One region of the Xanthomonas sp. 60 genome, then DNA from elsewhere that is predicted to be linked to it. Evidence: riboswitches for the same ligand, from Rfam matches in the RefSeq annotation. Region 1 holds a riboswitch; the other holds the start of a gene.
What was found. A riboswitch is a leader RNA that binds a small molecule or an ion and turns the genes downstream of it on or off. The one in region 1 is predicted to bind cobalamin.

Region 1 (5,546 bases):
GGCAGTGCGCAGGTGCTGCAGCGCCTGGCGCGCGGCAAGTGCGAAGGGCTTGTACGCTGCCGGGAAGTCCGGCGTGTCGACCAGCTGCACGCCGGGGGCGATTTCCAGGCTGCCGGCGCCGCCGACCACCACCAGGCGCGGCACGCCCGCCGCACGCGCAGCGTCCAGCAGTTGCCCGGCGACGGTTGCGATCTGCGCCGCGTCATCGCCCGGACCGGGCCCGTACGCGCTGGCCAGCACATCGTGGCCGGCCACGGCCGCTGCCAGTGCGGCAGGGTCGGCAAGGTCGACGATGACCGCCGCGGCCCCGGAGAGTTCGTCCGCCAGGACGCGCTCGCTGCGGACAAGGGCGGTGACCTGGTGGCCATGGGCCAAGGCGTGGCGGGCGATCTGACGGCCGATGTTGCCAGTGGCGCCAACGAGCGCGATTTTCATGGTTGAACTCCGTGGGAAAGCAGGTGCGACCACTCTAGGCGCGCGGTTACGTCCGAAAAACAGCGTATAAGGGACAAGTTTGTTGCCTGGATCGAACAAATGGACCGATTGACCGCTGCTGAGGTTTTCATCGCTGTCGCCGAGCGTGGCAGCCTGACCTCGGCCGCCGAGCACCTGGACATGTCTCGTGCGATGGTGACGCGCTACCTGGCCGAGGTGGAGCGCTGGCTTGGCGCGCGCCTCCTGCACCGGACCACGCGCAGGATCAGCCTGACCGGGCCGGGCGAGCTGGCGCTGCAGCGCCTGCGTGAACTGCGCCACGTCGGCGACGCGCTGCAGGCCGAACTGGGCAGTGCCGATCCACGGCCCCATGGCCTGCTGCGGGTGACCGTCAGCGTGTCCTTCGGGCAGCTGCACCTGGCCGGCGCCGTGGCCGATTATGTGCAGGCGTTTCCGGGAACGCGCGTGGACCTGCAGATGGTGGACCGCATCGTCAACCTGGTGGAGGAGCGCATCGATCTTGCGGTGCGCATCACCCGCGCCGTCGATCCGGCGCTGATCGCGCGGCGGCTGGCCCCCTGTGCCTCGCATCTATGCGCCGCTCCGGCCTATCTGGGCCGGCACGGTGTGCCGGAAACCGCCGAAGCGCTGGCCTCGCACAACTGCCTGAGCCATCACTACGTGGGCCGCGGCGAGTGGCGGCTGGGCCGGGACGAGCGCGTGGTTGCGGTAGGGGTGAGCGGCACCATCACCGCCAACGATGCCTCGCTGCTGCTGGAGGCGGTCCGCGCAGGGGCCGGCATCGCGATGCTGCCCGCCTACCAGGTCAATCCGCTGCTGCGCTCCGGCGAACTGGTGAAGGTGCTGCCCGACTACGCGCTGGAGGAGATGGCGCTGTATGCGGTCTACACCTCGCGCCGGCAGCAGTCGCCCTTGCTGCGCAGCTTCATTGATTTCCTGCACGCGCGCTTCAGCAGCGAGGCCTTCGCCGCGTACTGCTGATGCCGTTGCGCCGACACTCACCGGGTCACTCGTAGAATGCAGTTCCCTTCAAGAACCGCGTGCACGCCGTGACTGATTCTGCGCCTTACCGTTATCCGCTGGTGGTCTTTGATCTGGACGGGACGCTGGTGGACAGCGCGGGCGACATCGCCGAGGCGTTGAACCGCACGCTGGACGACTGGTCGCTGCCGCGCGTGCCCGAAGCCACGGTGCTCGGCTGGATCGGCGACGGCGTGCGTCGGCTGGTCGAGCAGGCGTTCGATGCGGCTGGCCGCCAGGTGGATCTGGACATGGTGATGCCGGGCTTCATGGTGCATTACACCGAATGCCTGCTGCGCAGCCCGCGGCTGTTCGATGGGGTGGCCGAAGCGTTGCAGGTGCTGCGCACGCGCAACGTGCCGCTGGCGATCTGCACCAACAAGCCGGTGGCCCTGGTAGCGCCGTTGCTGCAGCACCTGGGGCTTGGCGGGGTGTTCGCGCAGGTGCTGGGGGGCGACTCGCTGCCGCAGCGCAAGCCGGACGGCGAGCCCCTGCGCCACCTGGCCCGCGCCTTCGGCCTGCGGCCCGGGCAGTGCCTGATGGTGGGTGATTCGCTCACCGATTACCGTGCCGCCCAGGACGCCGGCATGCCGGTCGCACTGGTGCGCTATGGCTATCCGCGCGGGCTGGATCTGGAGCACGCCAATGCCGTGGCGGTGCTCGACGACCTGCGCGAACTGCCGGGCCTGTAGACGCCACCGGGCCGAGCCACGCAGATCGGAAGGTTCAGGGCTGCTGCAGTTCCAGCAGTTCGCCCCAGATCGCGCCGTCGTCATTGCGCTCCACGCGCAGCCGCAACCGCGTACCGTGATCGATCCGCAGGGCCCAGCACAGCGACAGCGGCAATCCGCACACCTGGGACAGCACCATCCGCATCGGGCCGCCATGGGTGACCACCAGCGTCGAGGGTGGCTGTTCATCGTCGAGCAGCCGCGCCAGAGCACGCGCCATGCGGCGTTCGAAGTGGCCCCAGCTTTCGCCGTTGGGCGGTGGGTTGCCGTGGGGGTCGGCGTGGAAGGCGGCCAGCGCGTCTTCAGGCAGTTCCAGCAGCGGCTGGCCATCCCAGTCGCCGAAATCCAGTTCTTCCCATTCTTCCTCCGGCACCACGGTCAGGCCGTGTGGCGCGGCCAGTGCCAAGGCCGTGTGCAGCGCCCGAAGGCGGGGCGAACTCACCACCCGTTCCCAGGGCTGTGCATACGCGTGGACAAGGGGTTGCTGGTCCGCCGGCAGCATCGGTGGATCGGTGCGTCCATCCAGGAACGCCTCGCGACCGGTCGCCGCGTGGCGCACCAGGTCAAGGATCATGACGGACGCCCGCCGGCTGGCGCGGGGTGACGGCAAACAGCATCGGTAATGCAGGAAAACATGGCAGCAACATCCGCAGAGCGAGCTGCATTCTAGTGGCTGCCGGTCCCCACGCCCACCTGCGGCCTGCAGCAGCCCCGGCTTTCGCATAGACTGCGCGCTCTTCCAGGTGACCTGTGGCCAAGGCTGGCAGGTTGAAACGGGAAGCCGGTGACGCATCGCTCGATGCCATGCCGGCGCTGCCCCCGCAACGGTATGCACGTCAAAGCGGACACTGCGCCACTGTGCCATGGCATGGGAAGGCGTCCGCCCGGTGGACCTCCACCGACGGCAAGCCCGGAGACCGGCCTGGAAGCCTTCGGTTGCGATGCGGCGGGCATCGGCGACGGCCATCGCCTGCATGCGGTGCGCCGCGTCCTGTCTCCTGCATCGCCGCTTCCCCACAGGTCCGCGCGGGCGTGCGCGGCAACGGAGTTATGCATGCACAAGTCGTTCCCCCTGCTGTCCCTGGCCATCCTCGCCGCACTGCCCTCGCTCGCTTCAGCGCAGGCGCAGGATGACGCAACCGCACTGGATGGAGTATTGGTCACCGCGACCCGCACGGCCATTCCGCTGTCGCAGAGCATTGCGCCGGCGCAGGTGATCAGCCGCAGCGAGATCGAGGCCAGCCAGTCCAGCTCGCTGCAGGAGCTGCTGCAGGGTCGTGCGGGCATCAACCTCACCAACACCGGCGGGCTCGGCAAGCAGACCTCGCTGTTCCTGCGCGGCACCAATTCCGCGCACACCGTGGTGCTGGTGGATGGCGTGCGCATCAATACCGCTGATTTCGGCCTGGCCATGCTGCAGGACCTGCCGCTGGCGCAGATCGAGCGCGTGGAGATCGTGCGCGGACCGCAGTCCAGCCTGTACGGTGCCGATGCCATCGGTGGTGTGATCCAGATCTTCACCCGGCGCAACCAGGGCGGCTTCGCACCGCACCTGCAGCTCGGGGGAGGCAGCAACGGCCTGCGCGAAGCCAGCGGTGGCATCGGCGGCGGCACCGCGCAGGGCTGGTTCGGTGCCGATATCGGTTACCAGCACAGCGATGGCATCAATGCGTGCCGCGGCTCGCTCTCTCCGTTCGCCGGCTGCGGCGCGGATGAACCTGACCGGGACGGGTATCGCAACGTCTCCAAGAGCCTGCGCGGCGGCTACACGTTCAATCCGCAGTGGAGCGCCGAGGCCAGCGCGCTGCGCGCCGACGCCGAGAACCATTACGACGGTTACTACAACTACGCCGAAACGCGGCAGCAGGTGCTTGCGGCGAAGCTGCGCTACACGCCCTCCGCGCGCCTGACCGTGACCGCCTCGGCCGGCCGCAGTGACAACGAAGCGGAAAACAGCGGTCCCTTCGATGCCACCGGCAGCGCGCAGACACACCGCGACAGCGCCTCGCTGCAGGCCGACGCCCAGCTTGCCGCAGGACAGCTGCTTACCGCGGGCGTGGACTGGAGCGATGACAGCCTGGATGGCAGCAGTGCCGGCTACCTGGTCGAGAGCCGCGACAACACCGGCGTGTTCGTGCAGTACCAGGGCCAGTTCGGGCCGCACCAGCTGCAGGCCAGCCTGCGCAATGACGACAACGCGCAGTTCGGTGGCCATGTCACCGGCAGCGTGGGCTGGGCGATGACGCTGGATCATGGGCTGCGGCTCACGGCCACCCACGGCACGGCGTTCAAGGCGCCGACCTTCAGTGATCTGTATGACCCGTGGAGCGGCGTGCCGACGCTGGATCCGGAGAGGGCGCGAAGCACCAACGTGGGCATCGGGCAGCAGGGCACGCAGTGGCGCTGGGCCCTTGATGCCTACGAAACGCGCGTGGACGACCTGATCACCTACGACGCGTCGACCTTCATGATGCAGCAGGTGGAGAAGGCGCGGATCGTGGGGGCTGAACTGACCGGTGGCATGCAGGTGGCTGGCCTGGACGTGTCCGCGCAGCTGAGCTGGACCGACCCGCGCAACCGCACCAGCGGCAGCACGCAGTACGACAACTGGCTGGCACGGCGCGCGCAACGTACCGCGCGCGTGGATGTCGACCGGCGCTTCGGCGAGCTGCGCCTGGGCCTGACCGCACAGGGTGTCGGGCAGCGTTATGACGATGCCGCCAACACCGTGCGCCTGGGGGGGTATGGCACCCTGGATGTCCGCGCCGAATATGCCCTGGGCCCTGACTGGACGGTGCTGGCGCGGGTGGCGAACGTGTTCGACCGCTCCTACGAAACGGTGGCCTGGTACAACCAGCCGGGCCGTGAATACCAGTTGCGGCTTCGCTACCAGCCGCAGTAACCGGCGTGCAGCGGGGCGCTGCCCCGCTCAGGGCCGGGATCGGTGCCGGGTCGTGCCCCCGGCGCTAGCGGAAACGCTCTTCGCGCACGGGTCCTGCCGCAGGACCCGTCGGCTTGAGCGGCTGGAGCGCGATCTCCGCTTCGTAGGCCTGCACCAGCGCAGCGCGCTGGGCCTCGTCAAGCGACTGCCAGTGGCAGTCCAGCAACGCCCCCTGCAGCGAATACAGCAGACTGAGGCTCGGCTTGAAGCCGGCGCGGCGTACCTTCACGAAAGCGCCCACCGCACCCACAGCGACCAGGTCCTCGTGGCTGCGCAGGCCCACCTGGCGCAGCCATGCCGCGCTTTTGGGCCCGATGTTGCGCAGCGTGGTGGTGCTCATTCCAGCGCGTCGACGAAGGCCTGCGCGATCGCTTCCAGCCCGGCCTGATCGTCCGCAT
Region 2 (5,546 bases), on a different contig from region 1:
TCAGCCGCCAGGGGCATTGCCTCAACGATCTGCTGTTCCGCGCGCACAGCGGCCAGCTGAAGGTGGATATCGCGGCGGTGGCCTCCAACCATGCCGACTTCGCACCGCTGGCGGCATCCTACGGCGTCGCGTTCCATCATCTGCCGGTACAGCCGCAGACGCGGGCGGTGCAGGAGCAGCAGATCATCGATCTGGTGGACCGCGAACGCGTCGATCTGGTGGTGCTGGCGCGCTACATGCAGATCCTCTCGCCCATGCTCTGCCGGGCGCTGGCGGGCCGTGCGATCAACATCCACCACAGCTTCCTGCCCAGCTTCAAGGGTGCACAGCCGTACCACCAGGCCCACGCGCGCGGGGTCAAGATCATCGGCGCCACCGCGCATTACGTGACCGAGGACCTGGACGAAGGGCCGATCATCGAACAGGACGTGGCCCGCGTGGACCATGCGATGACCCCGCGCGAGCTGGTGCGCCTGGGCAGCGATACCGAATCGCAGGTGCTGGCCCGTGCGGTGCGTCGCCACGTGGAGCATCGCATCCTGCTCAACGGACACCGCACGGTGGTGTTCCGGTAGCGCTGCACGGCACCTGGCGGCGCCCTCAGAGGATCGCGATGCCTGCGGTGGCCAGCGCCTGCCGCGTGGCATCGTCATTGCCTGCGCTGACCGGCCGCGTCAGGTGCCAGTGGAAGCCCACCGCGAAGCCGGCCTGGGCCGCATCCTGCGCCGTCCACAGCACGCAGTAGTCGCGTGCCAGGCCGCACACATGCAACTCGCCGATGCCGCGCTCGCGCAGCCAGCCCGCAAGTCCGGTCGCCGGCCGCACGCCGCCCGGGCCGTGGTTCTCGCGGAACGCGCTGTAGGAGTCCACATCCGGCCGGGTCCCCTTGCGCAGGATCACATCCGCCGCGTTCCAGTCCACGCCGGCATGCAGCGCGGCACCGCTCGATCCCTGCACGCAGTGGTCCGGCCACAGTGTCTGCGGTTGGCCGTGCAGCAGGATCGGTTCGAAGGGCAGCTTGCCCGGGTGTTCGCTGGCGAAGGAGACGTGCCGCGGTGGGTGCCAGTCCTGGGTCGCCACCACGGTGCGGTAGGTGCGTGCGGCAAGCAGGGCAGCGATCGGTTCGACGAGGGCATCGCCGTCGGCACAGGGCAGCGCGCCGCCGGGCATGAAGTCCGGTTGCAGGTCCACCACGATCAGGGCCACGTGGGCGGGCAGGGCAGTCATCGAAGCCTCCACAGCAAGGGCGTCCAGACTAGCTGGACGCCCCTGCCGGCTCAATCACCGGCATGGCCGGCCTGCACCGCAGCGGTCAGGCCACCTGTGCGTCGCGGTGTTCGGCGCGCAGCTGCGCCGCAGCGGCCACCAGCACCTCCAGCGCCGCGCGGGTCTCCTCCCAGCCGCGGGTCTTGAGGCCGCAGTCCGGATTCACCCACACCTGTTCCGGGCGCAGTACCTGCAGGGCCTTGCGCAGCAGTGTCACCATCTCGGCCTTGTCCGGTACGCGCGGTGCGTGGATGTCATACACCCCTGGCCCGATCTCGTTGGGATACTCGAACTTCACGAACGCCTCCAGCAGTTCCATGCGCGAGCGCGAGGTCTCGATGGAGATGACGTCGGCGTCCATCGCGGCCACCGATTGAATGATGTCGTTGAACTCCGAATAGCACATGTGGGTATGGATCTGGGTGGCATCGCGCACGCCGCTGGTGGTGATGCGGAAGGCATCCACGGCCCAGTCCAGGTAGGCCTGCCACTGTGCGCGCCGCAGCGGCAGACCCTCGCGGATGGCCGGCTCGTCCACCTGGATCACCCCGATGCCCGCCGCCTCCAGGTCCTGCACTTCATCGCGCAGGGCCAGCGCGATCTGCCGGCAGGTCAGCGCGCGCGGCTGGTCGTCGCGCACGAACGACCACTGCAGCACGGTCACCGGGCCGGTGAGCATGCCTTTCATCGGCCGCCGCGTGAGCGATTGCGCATGCCGGGTCCAGCGCACGGTCATGGGCGCGGGGCGGCTCACGTCGCCGAAGATCACCGGCGGTTTCACGCAGCGCGAGCCATAGCTCTGCACCCAGCCGTTGCCGGTGAACGCAAAGCCGTCCAGCTGCTCGCCGAAATACTCCACCATGTCATTGCGCTCGAACTCGCCGTGCACCAGCACATCCAGCCCGAGGGTTTCCTGCAGCTGCACGCAGTGTGCGATCTGCTGCGCGAGGAAGGCATCGTACGCGTCCGTGGCCAGCTTGCCGGCGCGATGACGGGCACGGGCTTCGCGGACGTCGGCCGTCTGTGGAAACGAGCCGATCGTGGTGGTCGGCAACAGCGGAAGCTGCAGCGCGGCGTGCTGCGCGGCGCGGCGCGCGGCATGCCCCGAGGCCCGTACCGCATCGCCGGCGGTCAGGGCGGACAGGCGCTGCGCCACGGCCGGGGCATGCACGCGCGGCGAACGCCGGCGGGCTTCCAGTGCCTCGCGGTTGAGCTGCAAGGCGTCCGCGGCGGCAGGTACACCGTCGAGTGCGTCGGCCAGCACCCGCAGCTCCTCAAGCTTCTGCCGCGCGAAGGCCAGCCAGCTGCGCAGTTCGGCATCGAGCTTCTTTTCCAGGGAAAGGTCCACTGGGCTGTGCAGCAGCGAGCAGGACGGCGCCAGCCACAGCAGGTCCGCGCCGCGGTCGGTCTGCGCGTAGCGCGCAAGCACGAGTGCGTTGTCCAGGTGCGTGCGCCAGATGTTGCGACCGTCCACCAGCCCGGCAGACAGCACCCGGCCCGGCGGCAACGCCTGCAGCACCGCATCGAGCTGCTCGGGCGCACGCACCAGGTCCACGTGCAGGCCATCGACCGGAAGGTTCGCGGCGAGGGTGAGGTTGTCCTCCAGCGCACCGAAGCCGGTGGTCAGCAGCACGCTGGGACGCAGCGTGCGGGCCAGCACGGCGTAGGCGTGCGCGTAGGCGTTGCGCGTGGCGTCATCGAGGTCGAGCGCCAGCACGGGCTCATCGATCTGCACCCAGTCCGCGCCGGCCTGCGCCAGGCGCGCGAGCAGCTCGGCGTAGGCCGGCAGCAGTGCATCCAGCAGGTCCAGCGCCGAGGAGCCATCGGTGGTCTTGGACAGGCGCAGGAAACTCACCGGTCCGAGCAGCACCGGCCGCGTGGTGATGCCCAGCGCCCGGGCTTCCAGGAACTCGTTGACCGGTTTGTCGCCGCGCAGCGCGAAGTGCTGGCCGGCGTGCAGTTCGGGCACGAGGTAGTGGTAGTTCGTATCGAACCACTTGGTCATTTCCAGCGCGTGCAGGTCCAGTCCATCGCGCTGCAGTCCGCGTGCCATGGCGAAGTACGCGGCCAGCGGCTCGCGTTCGGCAAGCGTGCGGTAGCGCGCGGGGATGGCATCGAACAGGCAGGCGGTGTCCAGTACGTGGTCGTACAGGCTGAAGTCGTTGCTGGGCGGAACTTCGACACCGGCGGCGATCTGCAGTTTCCAGTGGCGTGCGCGCAGGGCGGCGGCGGTGGCGAGCAGGCTGGCCGCATCGTCCTGCCCGGCCCAGTAGCGTTCCAGTGCCCACTTCAGTTCGCGCTTTGCGCCGATGCGCGGGAATCCCAGGTTGGTGACAATGGTCATGAAGCGTTTCCTCATTGCAGGTCGGCATGAGGAACGAAGGAACCGCAGCACAGCGCGCGCCATCACCGGCGCACGTCCGCCCTGCCAGCGACCTTCGCCCCCGCGGGCGAACCGGAATGCCACGGACAGGCGCGCGACCAGGCGCCTGCACCAGCAGGACAGCATGGTCCCGGCGATCTCCCCGCGGAGATTCCAGGTCGAATCGGAGGACGTGCAGGTCCTCCGGCCGGGGCCGGTATTCGGGCTGCTGGACGTGGGCATTGCGGCCCGGCCTACTGTCCGTCGCTTCCCAGGCCGCAGCCCAGTGCTGTTGACGGAGGTCGTTTCCATTCACCGCTGCGGGGCAGCTCCGGAATGCACGCGGGTGCGCGGTCACCGGATTCCCGTTTAATTCCATCCTTTCATTCGCATGAAGAGATGAACACCGTCGGCGGTGCCTACCGTAGGCGCTCTGCTGCGGTCGGTCAAGCACGCTGCGGCAACATGTCGCGCTGCAAGTGTTAGCAAATGAGAATCATTACGTTTATGATGCGCGGGTTTTCTCCCCTCTGATTCGTCCCAGCCGTCGCCAGTGGACTCGTGTACAAGGAGTTCTGCGCGATGCGCGCCTGTGTTTTCCCCCAGATTTCGTCCCGTTCCCGCGTGGCCGCGCTGGCTGCCGCCGTCATGACCTCGTTGGCCGCGGGGGCCCATGCCGATGCCATTGCCGACACGGCCGCCCCGCGGCAGATGGACACCGTGGTGGTCACCGCCACCGGTGCGCAGCAGTGGATCAAGGATGCACCGGCGAGCATCAGCGTGATCAGCCGGGAGGAAATCGAGCGCAAGCCGGTCAGCAGCCTCGCCCAGCTGCTCAGCACGCTGCCCGGGGTCAGCGGGGGTTATGCGCTGTCGGGGGCGCAATCGAAGATCCGCCTGCGCGGCCTGCCCGAGCAGTACACGCTCATCCTCATCGATGGCCGTCGGCAGGGCAGCTCGGCCGGCATCAACTACCGCGATGACCTGGGGCCGCAGGATCTCAACTGGCTGACGCCGGACATGATCGAACGCATCGAGGTGGTGCGCGGTCCGATGTCCTCGCTGTACGGCTCCGATGCAATGGGCGGGGTCATCAACATCATCACCCGGGGCATCGCGCGCGAGTGGGGCGGTTCGGTCACGCTCAACCAGAGCGTGCCCGATTCGGCCACGCGCGGTGACACCACGCAGGTGGGCGCGGTGTTCAGTGGCCCGCTGACGGCCGATCTGGGCCTGCGCGTGGGCGCCAACGTGACCGATCGCGAATCGGACACCGGCGCGCGGCAGACCCCGGGCAATCAGGCGCAGAACGGCAACGTGCTGCTCAAGTGGCGGCTCGACGACGACCACACCCTGGGCCTGGAAGCCTCACGCGGGCAGCAGCGCAACCGGGGCGCGGGCGCGGTGAGCGCATGGGGCGTGTCCAAGCTCGTGCAGACCGGCTACGTGCTCAGTCATGACGGTCGTTACGGAGCGGGGAGTACATCGAAGTCCACGCTGGTGCGCACCACCTATGAGGACCGGGGCAGCACCGTGGGCAACCGCTCGGAGGAAACCGTCCTCGATACCGCCTTCAGCACCGGCTTCGACTGGGGGGTACCGCACAGCCTCAACGTGGGCGGGCAGTGGAAGCGCGAATCACTTGAGAACCGCGACACCATCGGCACCGTGCCGGTGACCTGGACGGGCAGCGGGCGGATCAGTCCGGAAAACCAGGCCGATGCCTGGGCCCTGTTCGCCGAGGACCACATCGCGCTGCATGAGCGTTTCACTCTGACTGTCGGCCTGCGTTGGGACAACACGGACAACTACGATGACAACCTCAGCCCACGCCTGTACGGCGTGTGGCATCCCAGCCAGGACTGGACGCTGCGCGGCGGTGTGTCCAAGGGGTTCCGTGCGCCCAACCTGAAGCAGG

Region 2: it holds a riboswitch for cobalamin, as region 1 does, so the genes downstream of both, metE (5-methyltetrahydropteroyltriglutamate--homocysteine S-methyltransferase) here and btuB (TonB-dependent vitamin B12 receptor) in region 1, are expected to answer to the same signal.

The regions. Positions count from the first base shown of each region.
Region 1 is NZ_JAASQW010000001.1:125,987-131,532, forward strand. It holds gene FHY09_RS00595 (NAD(P)H-binding protein) at 1-435, opposite strand, end outside; gene FHY09_RS00600 (LysR family transcriptional regulator) at 535-1,437, shown strand; gene gph (phosphoglycolate phosphatase) at 1,506-2,168, shown strand; gene FHY09_RS00610 (histidine phosphatase family protein) at 2,203-2,781, opposite strand; cobalamin riboswitch at 2,932-3,147, shown strand; gene btuB (TonB-dependent vitamin B12 receptor) at 3,262-5,109, shown strand; gene FHY09_RS00620 (TfoX/Sxy family protein) at 5,174-5,488, opposite strand; gene FHY09_RS00625 (GAF domain-containing protein) at 5,485-5,546, opposite strand, start outside.
Region 2 is NZ_JAASQW010000006.1:885-6,430, reverse strand. It holds gene purU (formyltetrahydrofolate deformylase) at 1-575, shown strand, start outside; gene FHY09_RS12575 (nicotinamidase) at 601-1,227, opposite strand; gene metE (5-methyltetrahydropteroyltriglutamate--homocysteine S-methyltransferase) at 1,313-3,610, opposite strand; cobalamin riboswitch at 3,824-4,054, opposite strand; gene FHY09_RS12565 (TonB-dependent receptor domain-containing protein) at 4,277-5,546, shown strand, end outside.